4 regions of the Lysinibacillus sp. 10T31 genome follow, and region 1 is predicted to be linked to each of the others. Evidence: riboswitches for the same ligand, from Rfam matches in the RefSeq annotation. Region 1 holds a riboswitch; each other region holds the start of a gene.
The links. Region 1 has a riboswitch for cobalamin ahead of metE (5-methyltetrahydropteroyltriglutamate--homocysteine S-methyltransferase). Riboswitches for the same ligand answer to the same signal wherever they lie in the genome.

Region 1 (3,140 bases):
TAATCCAACGCTTTGTTTCATGCTCTATAAATGCTTCGTATTCTTCATTCGATAATTGTTTCTTTCTCCAAACATTACGATTCCTTTTGACCTCATCAGATTGAGGGAAACTTCCAATTGTAGTCGTTGGAAATAGTGGTAATCCTAATGCTTGCTGTTGAATCTTTTGACGTTGATAAAAATCGCTGTGTCGTTCGAAATCTTGAATTGTCACGGTTTGAACTGCTTGATGAATCCTATTGTTTTGACGGATTGGATGATTTTTCAGAGCTTCAATCGCCATCATACTTTCTGACAAATTATGATTTAAGATAACATCTTTTTCTCGTCTAAATTTAGTTATATCGACAATTTCTACGATTTTTTCATCTGCGAAAGCAAGTGCTTGCTTTAGAACAGGATCGATTTCATTTTCAAGAGAGGTTGTTATTGGTACGTGTTGTAAATTACTAGAAGGTTGAATCCATAGCTCTACGGCATTACTTAGGTTTTCGATTGCTTGAATCGTAGAGTTGAGCTCCGCAAGATTTGCACGCCAAATATCACGACCATTTACACCTCCAATTGCCAATACTTTTTCACTAGGGAAACCAAACTGACGAAGCGATTCCATATTTCCTTTATAGCCATGAACGAAATCTAAGCCAAAACCTTGAACAGGCAGTGTGATCAATGTTTCGTATGAACATAATGCTTCAAAATATGTTTGTAGCATAATTTTAGCCTCTGGTACGGCTACAGTTAACTGGGAGTATATTTCTTGCACAAGCTTAATGTCTGCTGTATCAAGTGTCGTGACAAGGGACGGTTCTTCTAATTGAATCCAATTAGCACCTGCATCCACTAACTCTTTTAATACCTGAGAATAGAGCGGTAGTAAGGATAATAAATATTCAACCTGCGTTAATTTGCTGTAACCTTTCGTTAGCTTGCAAAATGTATAAGGTCCAATCAATGTAGGCTTTGCAATAATACCGAAAGCTTCCTTAGCCTCTAAAAAATCGGCTAACACTTTATTTTCAGTTACATGCAAGGTTTGTCCCTCATACTCAGGAACAATATAATGATAATTTGTATTAAACCATTTTGTCATCTCACTCGCTACCGCTGTCTTGTTCCCTCTTGCTACACTGTAGTAGGTATGTAAATCTACCTTTCCTCCTTGCCAGTTAAAGCGTTTAGGTATTAGACCAAACATAACGGCAGTATCCAACATTCTATCGTAATAGGTGAAGTCTCCAACTGTTACCATATCTATCCCAAGTTGTAGCTGCTTTTCTATCCTAGATAAACGTATTTTCTTTAATTTTACCTGAATGTCCTCTTCAGATAGATCATTTCGCCAAAATGTTTCTAATACTTTTTTCCATTCCCGATCTTCTCCAATGTATGGATAGCCAATTATTGTACTAGTATAGTTCATGTCAATCTCCCTTTCATAAAAAAATAAAAAGCCATTCTCCTTTTTGGAAAATGGCTGCTACATGTAAAAAATTTAATGAAAAACAATACGAAAAAAGTGACTTTCGCATGAATTATTCTTCGTCGCACAGTGCCTGTAGGGTCACATTTCACCACCTATTTCCACGTAGGTATTTGGTGTGTACTAGAAATTGGCAGGTCTCCTGGCTTTTCATCAATACGCCTCACAGCCTTCCCGGTTCCCCAGTGGCATTTGTGATTTGCTCCGAATTACAGTTGCGGGACAGCATCGGATTTGCACCGACTTCCCTTTTAAGCCAAACTTTCATTTGGCACCAATTCTTACACAATATTCAATTATGGTCTTACTATAACATATATTTCAGAATAGTAGAAATTATTTTCTGACAAATATTAAACTACTTACATTCTTATTGTTAAATCTATATTATATCCGGAGCCCCATGAAAGAGGTTTGCTTCACCGCCCACTTATCCCGGAAACTTAATGTTATCCCTCGGCTTAAGTTGGGGCCAAGTTTGTACAGCAAAGTACGCATGCCGCTCAGATAGGAATTGTCAACATTAGACATTCTCACAAAGATCTTGCGGATAAAACCAGGCATCTTTTTTAATGATTCAATGCTCCTGGCTGACTTGAGATAGCTCAAATGATACGCCTGTTCATCAATACTTGCGTTAAATAGGGGATGAGTAATATCCAGGATCGGCAATTGAATTTCATTTTCGAAAACTGTATAGAGAATCCGCTGATTTTCATTAGCGCTCATGGTTTTCAACTCCACCTCACTTGAACGATGAATTTTGGTCTCACTATAAACCAAAGCTTGCGTATATATGCGCCATTTCTCAAAAATAGCTCCTGTTCTGCTGAAAATCATCTTTTTGAACAGACCTTGTAATGTGATAGTTATAAATCAACATTAATTTGAAACCATCCTGTTTCATCAGGAAAGTCCCTTCTGGATAAATTTCGGCCAGAAATCAATTGGCGATATGCAGTAATAGTACCATCGTGTGAAACTATATAAATCTTATCCTTTTTTAACAGCTTTAAATTTGCAATAAATTCTTGTGCAATGTTATTGAAATGACTATCAGGCAAAGTATTAATACCGGTAGACCACAAATCATAAGGTACATTCATATCCATTTCCAGGTTCGGGTAATCTTTTTTGATTGTTTCTAAGTTAATGATTTTATCACAAGGCAATGTTTTTCCATTTGGGCGGAAAGGGAATATTCGTGGGGATACCAATGGGCTTACTATCTTACGACAATCAACATTCAAAGTCCAAATTAATGTAGTTTCCAGCGTTCTTCTAAGAGGACTAATAAATATTATATCTTCATCCGTTAAAAGAAACTTTTTCCTTAACAACTTCGCTTGACTTATGCCTTTTGCTGTTAATGAAGGATTTTTTATATGCAAGCTATTTGGTATGGCTAATGTGTGTTCACCTTGGCCATGACGAATAAATATCAACTCCACTTTATCACCACTCTTCTTCTTAACAAATAGAAAAGCGTTATTTAGAAAATAAATCGATCAAAATAACGCTTTCTTTTTGATTACATATAATCCCAGACAGACCAAGCAGCCTCTATGTGATTACCTGATGGGTCGGTAAAGACAAAGTATTTAGCATTTTCTCCACGCATAATTATCTCGGTAACTTCTACACCATTTTTCTTTAA
Region 2 (3,140 bases), on a different contig from region 1:
TTCACGCAATGTAAAAACATGCTCATTATGTAACGCTTCATGATTTAAATCTTGTACGAGTGCTCTCGCATGCTCCATCGTCGGCACACGGTACCAATTCCCCTGAGGATAAGCAATGACAACACAAGCATCCTTACACCTGCCATTACAGCGGGTCCTTGTCGTATGTATTTCCTTATCAAGCGCTAGCAACTGTATTTCATCACGGATTGCCTGCGTAATGTCCTCAGCATCTTTTTTCATACAGCTACTACCATTGCAAATAAAAAGATGTGTTTTCATCCCCTCTAAATTCCAAGTTGTCATAGTTGTTCTCCCCTCATTTGCTTTTAGGAAAAAGAAAAACCTTTACTCTAGTCGAAGAGTAAAGGTTTAGTAGAAGCCAAATAAAAACGAATATATACGGGTACTCGCTCTCGCTTCAACTTCTCCCTCCGAAAAGTTTGCATGCATCATCACATAAGCAGGTTTCCTGACTTAAGCTTCCTTTTACTTTCGCGCCTTCCTAGTTTTCACTAGTGGCATCTGCGATTTCATCAGCTATTACAGTAGCGGGGGCTGTATCGGACTTTCACCGATTTCCCTATTATCTTGAAAATATTCAAGCACTTATGGATATGTTTTATATGAATTTTTTTATATCAATTATGCCTCGGCATAATTCCGTGACATCCGCCGGAGGCTTAAAGTTCTTTCAGCGGATGTTTGGATACCCGCTGAAAAGTAGCTTAAATTCGCATTCATCTCACCATCTATAGAGGTAGGAGACATTTGCTGAAAGAATTTAAATGTAATAGAAAACTGTTTCTATCATAGCTTATTTTTTTAAAATTTCAACATTTCTTTCTAAAATTGTGACATTATTATTAATTTTTTTTGAGAAATGCGACATTTATTTTAGATTTATCCGAATTTTCGACATAGAGACTCAATTAAAAATTTTTTCATAAAAAGTATAGCATATATATGGAAAATCATGTTACACTTTGTCGTGAAATCTCACAACTTCATCTTTTTTCGGTGCGAATTGTTCATCATTTCGCTTAAAAGGGAAGCCGGTTCAAGTCCGGCGCGGTCCCGCCACTGTACTAGGGAGTTTTATAGATAATGTCACTGTCCAAAGGATGGGAAGGCCTATAAAACGTTGAACTAAAGCCAGGAGACCTGCCGAAAAATATGTGATCGTTTCAACCTACGAGGATGGGTGTGCGGCTTAGCAGATTAGAATTTTATTTGCTTTTTTAGCTATGCACTTTTCCAAAACGGAAAAGTGCTTTTTATTTTCATTCAGAAATTGTTTAGTTCGCATACTAATTCGAAATATTTTAATGAGGAGGAGAGATTTTTGAAATTTTCAGGTTGGAAGCTTAGTTATTTCTTATTGGCATTTTTATTCGTGCCAAACCGTGCATTTGCGATGCATATTATGGAGGGCTTTTTGCCAATTGAATGGGCGATTTTTTGGTGGGTCATATCGATTCCTTTTATTATTTTAGGATTACGTTCAATTCGTAAAACCATTGATGAAAATCCGGAAACAAAAATGATATTAGGGCTATCGGGTGCCTTTGCCTTTGTACTATCAGCCTTAAAAATCCCTTCTGTAACGGGGAGTTGCTCGCATCCAACTGGGGTTGGGCTTGGAACAGTTCTTTTCGGACCATTAGCGATGAGTGTTATCGGGACAATCGTATTATTATTCCAATCTTTACTTTTAGCACATGGTGGGCTTACAACATTAGGGGCAAACACCTTTTCCATGGCAATTATGGGCCCTATTATCGCTTACTATGTTTTTAAGGGCTCACAAAAAATAGGACTATCATTTTCCATCGCTGTCTTTTTAGCAGCAATGCTTGGTGACTTAGGAACCTATATTGTCACTTCTGTGCAATTAGCCCTTGCCTTCCCTTCTGAGGTCGGAGGCTTTATGGCTTCATTCACAAAGTTTGCAGGTATTTTTGCGTTGACGCAAATTCCTCTTGCTGTTAGTGAAGGAATTTTAACAGTGATCGTTATGAACTTCCTGAAAAAATACAATGTCAGTGAATTAAAAGCTTTACGTGTGTTCTCAGCAAAGGAGGCTCACTAAAATGAAAAAAAACTTACTGCTCTTAGCCATTGTTGTGTTACTAGCAATCGTCCCCCTGTTTATTCAAAAAGGTGCAGAATTCGGAGGGGCTGATGGCGAAGCGGAAGCAGCAATTAGTGAAATTGATGCTAGCTACGAGCCATGGTTTGAAAGCTTATGGGAGCCGCCAAGTGGTGAAATTGAAAGCTTATTATTCGCACTACAAGCTGCTATCGGAGCTGGATTTATCGGCTATTTCATCGGCTTAATGCGCGGCAAACATAAAGAGGGTTAAGCGATGTTACTCATTGATAAGTATGCTTATTTGAATAAATTAGCGTCTGTTCATCCGCTAGAAAAAATGACGTTATCCCTTGGACTGCTTATATTGTCGCTTATCATGAGAGATGAACGAATTTCACTCATTACATTTATTGTGATGAGTGCTTTTATCATTTTAGGCGCAAAAATTCCTACAAGATATTATGCAAAATTACTATTGCTACCTGGATTTTTTTTACTATCAAGTTTTGTATCCATTTTAATATCTATCGCGCCGGCAACTAACAAGCTTCCATCAAACATTTGGTCATTTTCTCTTCATAATTGGACTATTTTTGTCGGCAGTGCAAGCCTAGTAACAGCTCAGCAGCTTTTTTTCATTGTCCTTGGAAGCATTAGCTGTTTGTATTTTTTAATTCTCACAACATCAGTCCAATCCATTTGCTACGTTCTACGACAATGGCGACTTCCAACTCTATTTGTAGAGCTAGTAGAACTAACGTATCGTTTTATTTTTATCTTTTTAGAAAGTATGCAAAAAATTCATCTTGCCCAACAGGCCCGCCTTGGGTACAGCTCCCCTATGCAGTGGCTTCGCTCGGTATCAATGCTGATTACAGCTTTATTTGCCGAAATGTTCCAACGAAGTCGTGAACTAAACAATGCAATGGAAGCACGCGGTGGCGAAACTGTCTATTGGCAGGAGGATATTACCTATAACGTGAAAAATTGGCTAGGTATTACTACTATTTTTATACTCCTTATCATTTACGGAGGTTTTTTCTAA
Region 3 (3,140 bases), on a different contig from region 1:
AAGTGTAGGTGTTTGTACACGACCAATTGAAAATACATCTTTCACGCCATTTCGTTTGAGGAGTACCGTGTATAATCTGGATGTGTTGATGCCAATTAGCCAGTCTGCACATGAACGACTTAGTGCTTCAAAATAAATATCACGTGTTTTCTCTTCTGGTAGTAAGTTTGCAAACCCATTTTTTACAGCGTTTTCTGTTAAAGATGATATCCATAGACGTTTCATCGGTTTATTAACACCGCATACTCTCAAAATGGTGCGGATAATTAACTCACCTTCACGCCCAGCATCACCACCAATGATGATTTCTCGAATATCAGGTCTTTTTACTAAACTTTTAATTACATTGAATTGTTTATATTTTGATTTTGTCACTTTATATTCGAATCGATCTGGAATAATCGGTAATGTTTCTAATGTCCATTTCTTCCATGTTGGATTATATTCCTCAGGTGCTTTCAATTCACATAGATGTCCTATCGCCCATGTAATTAGTGCTCCATCTGGAAAATATGTGTTAGGCTTAACTTCAAAGTAACCAGCTTTTTTTGTAAAAGAAAAGGGGGCAGCTAATTTTGCAGCTTGATCTGGTTTTTCTGCAATTACTATTTTCATATATCCTTCTCCTATTAATAATAATTACAACTTCTTGTATATTAATTATAAATTAATTTTCAGTATAACGGTAATATTAATAATTGTGTTTATCGGACTGCTCTTCAAACTAAAAGATGTCCGAAAATTCATCTGCTAATGTTTTTTCTTTTTTTAATGGGATTACGTTGTGATATTGAATATAGAGAAGAAGGCTAAATATATTTATTTTTCTAAAAATAATTAATGTTTAATAGTTCTATTTTACAGCTATTAAACGCTCGTTTATTAATATTTTTACTTTAATGTATTATATAATATAATTGCTATCTGGAAAATATTCTGATATTGTTCCTCTTATAACTTAATAATTCTTGTTGGTGCGAATGACATTGTTCGTTTGCTTAAAAGGGAAATCGGTGCAAATCCGATGCTGTCCCGCAACTGTAATGGAGAGTCTATACAATAGTCACTGTAGCGAGCTATGGGAAGGCGTATAGATGATGAACCTGAGCCAGGAGACCTGCCAATAAAAGTAACAAACTTACATAGAACCACGAGGATGGTTGTAGTGACTGGGAAGAGACGCCCTTTATTTAACTATGACATCCTCTTGTGACAAGGGGATTTTTTTTATGCCCTTTGCTTTAAGAGAGGAGAGCGTTTTGAAAAATCCAACAACAAGAAAAATCAACCTACTCTTATTAGTATTGACTGGTGTCGTTCTAATATCAATGACGTTAGCGATAATGGTAGGCTCTGTATCTATTACACCTGGTATTGTATGGCGTATTTTTTTGTCGCATATCCCGTTCAATCCACTTGGAATTGCAGAAGATTGGAGTCGTTCGCAGGAAATTATCATATGGCAAATTCGTACTCCCCGCGTAGTACTTGCCATAATAGTCGGAGCGGGTCTTGCTATTTCGGGAGCTGCTATTCAAGCTTTAGTTCGCAACTCAATCGCAGACCCCTATATTTTGGGTGTATCTTCCGGTGCATCTGTCGGTGCGACGTCTGTTATTTTACTTGGAGCTTTTTCATTTTTGGGTATGTATGCGCTATCATTTGCGGCTTTTATAGGTGCGACGATTGCAGTACTAATCGTGTTTTTCTTAGCACGAGTTGAGGGGCGAATTTCAGTTATTCGATTATTATTAGCCGGAATTGCCGTGTCACTAGTTTTGTCAGCAATGACGAATTTTATGCTGATGATGGCGAAAGAAGAGGGCGGCATAAAGGCAGTGATGTATTGGATGATGGGAAGTCTGGCTGGAGCAAAATGGGGGAATTTATTGATTCCATTCGTTGTTTTAACGGTCGTCTACGTAGTTTTACGTCTCCATGCACGTCATTTGAATTTACTTTTACTAGGCGAAGAATCTGCTGTTACGCTAGGGGTTAATTTAGAGAAATTTCGATTGCTACTAATTTTATTAATTTCCCTATTAACAGGTGTCCTTGTTGCTGTAAGTGGTGCAATTGGCTTTATAGGTCTGATTATTCCACATATCGTACGTATGATTGTCGGCTCAAATTATAAGTTTGTACTGCCAGTCAGTGCATTAGTTGGTGCGATATTTTTAATATGGGCTGATGCAGTTGCACGCATTGTGATTGCACCTGAGGAAATGCCGATTGGAATTATTACGGCTTTATGCGGATGCCCATTTTTTATATGGATGTTGCGTAAGCAAATGTATTCTTTCGGGGAGGAGAATTAGATGGTATACGTAGCAAAAAACCTTACTTTTGCTGTGCAGCAGGTGAAAATATTAAACAATGTTTCTGTACATATTCAAGAACGCGAGTTTGTGGGCATAATTGGCCCTAATGGCAGTGGGAAATCGACCCTATTAAAAAATATGTACCGTATGCTACAACCCCAAGAGGGAGAAGTATTTTTATTTAATGAAAATATTTACAAGCAATCTTCAAAGGAGATAGCAAAGCAACTAGCCGTCGTAGGGCAGGAAACACCAGTGCTATTTGAGTTCACTGTTAAGGATCTTGTTGCAATGGGACGTACACCGCATAAAAGGCTTATGGAAGTGGATACAAAAGAAGATCTAGCTATTGTCGAGGAATCGATGCAGCAAGCAGGCGTTCTGCATTTAAGTGAACGTACTTTTAGTTCATTATCTGGTGGTGAGAAAAAACGGGTCGTTGTTGCAAGGGCTTTGGCGCAACAGGCTAAGGTCATGGCATTAGATGAGCCAACGAATCATTTAGATATTCAGCATCAACTCCAGCTCATGGATTTAATACAGAGCTTGCCGATTACGGTCATTGTAGCCTTGCATGATTTAAATATTGCAGCAACTTATTGCGATAAAATTTATGTTTTAAAGGACGGAGAAATTGCGGCGTATGGAACTCCGTTTGATGTATTAACACCCTCATTGCTACAAAAGGTGTTTGGTGTACATGCGGAAGTTAGTGTACATCCTGTCACGAAAAAGCCGCATATTTATTATATATCTGAGCAATTTTTATAGTTAGTTAAGGAGTCTTAGATTTCTTTCTATATATTTTTTAGAAAAAAG
Region 4 (3,140 bases), on a different contig from region 1:
CAGATACCTTTGCCCAGCTTTGAAGGTCAGCAAAAACGTTGTTCACTTTTGCAGCATCTAAAATCTCTTGTTGGAATGTACCAGAACCAGGTGTATATATGTCTGGCTTCGGACTAATTTCTAAATAGATATTTTTTGGTTCTTTCACATCTTTAACTTTTGCTTGGACTTCTGCAATTTTACCCTTAATATCATCATTTAACTTGTCGCCTTTATCTTTGATTCCCATAACTGTTGCGATTTGTTGGATATCCCCGTACACATCATCAAATGTTTTTGCCGATTGAATGGCAAACACTTTAATACCTGCATCTTCGAGACCTTTTAAGGCATTTAAGTTTTCTTCATCGCCACCAGTTGTATAGGCAATAACAACATCTGGCTTTAACGCTAAAATACGCTCGCTATTGAATGTTGTAGAATTAGAAACACGCTCAATTTTTTGCGCTTCTTCTGGATACGTATCAAACTCAGTCGCACCAACGATTTTATCACCTACACCTAGAGCAAATAAAATTTCTGTATTACTTGGTTGTAATGAAACAATAGTTTTAGGTACTGCATCAAACGCTACTTCTACGCCTCGGTCATCCTTAACTTTATAGCTAGTTTTTTCAACTTGTTGATCTTCTTTAGAAATAGTCTCTTTATTAGTATCTTCTTTCGCGCCACAGCCAACTAAAACAAGTGCCAGCATCAACACAGAAAGCCATTGTAGCTTAAACATTTTCTTCATTTTATCGATTCTCCTTTTTCTTTTTCATCGGGTATGACTTACTAATAAACGGTATTTCAGCAATACCAGCATGCTGATTCATAAAGACAGCCATTACAAAAAAAACATTGGCTAGTAATCCTAAATAATCAAAGAGAATAGCAGGTACTTCCCGTTCTTCAGATACTTTGTGCAAAACACGATATGATTTTTTCGCCTCACTACGGCATAAATGTAATGCAGTAGCAGCCTCTGTTCCTTGAGGTAATACAAAGTTTTGTATTTCCTCCCTAACATGACTTACATAAAAATCATAACGATCACTTAGCCAAGCCAAATCATCTTCGGTCACCGCTAATTTACCTCGGACTGAGCCATTTACATGGTAAGCCATTGGCAAAATAGCTAGTAAATCAACTTCTACTACCTCTACCGTTTCCTTTTTCACCGCCGCCAAGGCGACGCCAATATGTGTTGAAAGGCTATCCGTTCGAATTTCAAAATCTACCGTTGATGCCTTTTCACGCATAAATGGATAACAAGAATAACGCGCATCTTTTTTCAAATCTAAGTCCCCGCTTTCCTTCGTGAAAAATCCTTACTTTATTCACACCTTTTTTAGGATTTCATTAGGTGAAAGATAAGTGTACATAAAAAAACGTTGTTCCCACTCCTAAGGAAACAACGAAAATAACATAAATAGTGTCGAATAGACACGACATAGCCTATGTAATTGCCGCATATTCTCCTAGCTTCCGAAGAGTTATCATACGTTCAAACAAAGGTCGGTCTCCTGGCTTGTACAGTTCACTACATTCAATCAAGTTGTGGGTCATAAAAACCTTCCCATCAGATAAATTCGACAGTGGTATATCTTTATGATTCCTGTACTTACAGTTGCGGAAACAGCTTCGGTTTTCCACCGAATTCCCGATATGCTATAGTTCAGCACCCTTATTCTGCAAGAATTATTCACTTGTAAAGCAGTTTAACATAGATTAATAGGAAAAAATAGCTGTGGAATTAGAATAAACAAATACGATGGATAAAAATCATGCAGGTATTACCTTATGCACGCGGGTGGTTTCATTGCCCCCACGATATTTCTCATGCTCGTGCAGGTATTTGTTATACTTCATAGATTGAAGTTATAAAAGCTATCTCTCAACGAAAGAAATTGCGCAAAAAACAGCTATTTTATAACTTTTAACGGATGGCATTCTTATATTTCTTTTTGTATTTAACATCTTTTTCTTCTTCAATTAAACGCTGTGCAATCTCTAGTAGTTTCGGGTCTTTCGTTGCATCAAATAGCTTTTTAAAAGATACAATAATATCATAGCGTATCAATGACGGGTGCTTTTCGTCTAAGCATATTTGAAATCTTTTCGCCAAATATGACACGACTAAATCTCTTTGTACCTGCCCTGCTAAACCTATTCTCCAAATCGCCTGCAAAGTATGCCTCGCAGTTTCTGTTCTTTCATCATACGTTACTGCCCAAATCTTTAAAAAGTCCTCTAATACCCTTTCTTCAGGGTCGCTTTTTGCTGCCAATGCGCATAAAAATTGTGCAGCACTTGCACGCACATGCCCATTTTTGTATGTAAGAGCCTGAACAAGTTGTTCCCAAACTGAATATGTCCAATCAACTGGTTCCTGCATAATTTTCATTAATTCTTCGTATGATTTGTATTGAATATCACGGTCATGCTCTGTTAAATTACTAAAAAGTTGTAAAATCTCTTTTTCCATGATTCATCCCTACCTTTATTGTTTCAGAACGCAAAAATGGCAAACTTGTAAGTATTGTGTTAATTTCTATCATTTGTTACTTTACTACTGCGAAACTAAAGTCACAAATGATTTTAACTTCTTTCAGTAATTATTTTCTGTTATATTTCAAAATTATCAGAAATGAGGATCAATATGCAAGGAAACATTTCTTTCGGCTATTAAAGAAAAATTTTACGTGTTAGCTTTATGATTGGAGTTTGCCCCCAAAAACACACCATAACGATGACAATTATTATATGGATAATTGATGCTATACTTTTCATCGGCTCTATTTTCATTCTAGTAACTGGGAATATCGTAGTAAATATATCTACTTATGTAAATTTATTCATCACAGATGTTATTTTACTCATTATTCATTGAGTAGTCGAGCCTAAATTAATGGATAACTAATATCCGGTTGTATGATTGGTTTACTCGCAGAATCTTAAATACCGTCAAATAATAAAAAAGGTCATCTTTGTAATTTCTTTTACAAAGATAACCTTTTTGCTATTTAAACCGTCTATATAATAGTAAGGCTTATTGAATACGACCGAAGCCTACTAAATATTGATTCCACCAATCAAGTGATTCAATGACAACACCATTATTTTGAGCATCGATCATCGTGTTGTTTCCTAAGTAA

Region 2: it holds a riboswitch for cobalamin, as region 1 does, so the genes downstream of both, AC1DCY_RS03145 (energy-coupling factor ABC transporter permease) here and metE (5-methyltetrahydropteroyltriglutamate--homocysteine S-methyltransferase) in region 1, are expected to answer to the same signal.
Region 3: it holds a riboswitch for cobalamin, as region 1 does, so the genes downstream of both, AC1DCY_RS21030 (FecCD family ABC transporter permease) here and metE (5-methyltetrahydropteroyltriglutamate--homocysteine S-methyltransferase) in region 1, are expected to answer to the same signal.
Region 4: it holds a riboswitch for cobalamin, as region 1 does, so the genes downstream of both, AC1DCY_RS00585 (hypothetical protein) here and metE (5-methyltetrahydropteroyltriglutamate--homocysteine S-methyltransferase) in region 1, are expected to answer to the same signal.

Annotation. Positions count from the first base shown of each region.
Region 1 covers NZ_JBFTHS010000012.1:69,761-72,900, reverse strand. The annotation lists gene metE (5-methyltetrahydropteroyltriglutamate--homocysteine S-methyltransferase) at 1-1,423, opposite strand, end outside; cobalamin riboswitch at 1,599-1,777, opposite strand; gene AC1DCY_RS09165 (hypothetical protein) at 1,871-2,323, opposite strand; gene AC1DCY_RS09160 (histidine phosphatase family protein) at 2,353-2,934, opposite strand; gene AC1DCY_RS09155 (VOC family protein) at 3,015-3,140, opposite strand, start outside.
Region 2 covers NZ_JBFTHS010000003.1:148,728-151,867, forward strand. The annotation lists gene AC1DCY_RS03140 ((2Fe-2S) ferredoxin domain-containing protein) at 1-306, opposite strand, end outside; cobalamin riboswitch at 446-627, opposite strand; cobalamin riboswitch at 1,002-1,186, shown strand; gene AC1DCY_RS03145 (energy-coupling factor ABC transporter permease) at 1,346-2,092, shown strand; gene AC1DCY_RS03150 (energy-coupling factor ABC transporter substrate-binding protein) at 2,094-2,366, shown strand; gene cbiQ (cobalt ECF transporter T component CbiQ) at 2,370-3,140, shown strand; gene AC1DCY_RS03160 (energy-coupling factor ABC transporter ATP-binding protein) at 3,140-3,140, shown strand, end outside.
Region 3 covers NZ_JBFTHS010000044.1:33,917-37,056, reverse strand. The annotation lists gene AC1DCY_RS21035 (DNA topoisomerase III) at 1-615, opposite strand, end outside; cobalamin riboswitch at 956-1,139, shown strand; gene AC1DCY_RS21030 (FecCD family ABC transporter permease) at 1,230-2,318, shown strand; gene AC1DCY_RS21025 (ABC transporter ATP-binding protein) at 2,319-3,092, shown strand.
Region 4 covers NZ_JBFTHS010000001.1:112,398-115,537, forward strand. The annotation lists gene AC1DCY_RS00580 (ABC transporter substrate-binding protein) at 1-736, opposite strand, end outside; gene AC1DCY_RS00585 (hypothetical protein) at 738-1,280, opposite strand; cobalamin riboswitch at 1,482-1,687, opposite strand; gene AC1DCY_RS00590 (hypothetical protein) at 1,922-2,470, opposite strand; gene AC1DCY_RS00595 (C40 family peptidase) at 3,035-3,140, opposite strand, start outside.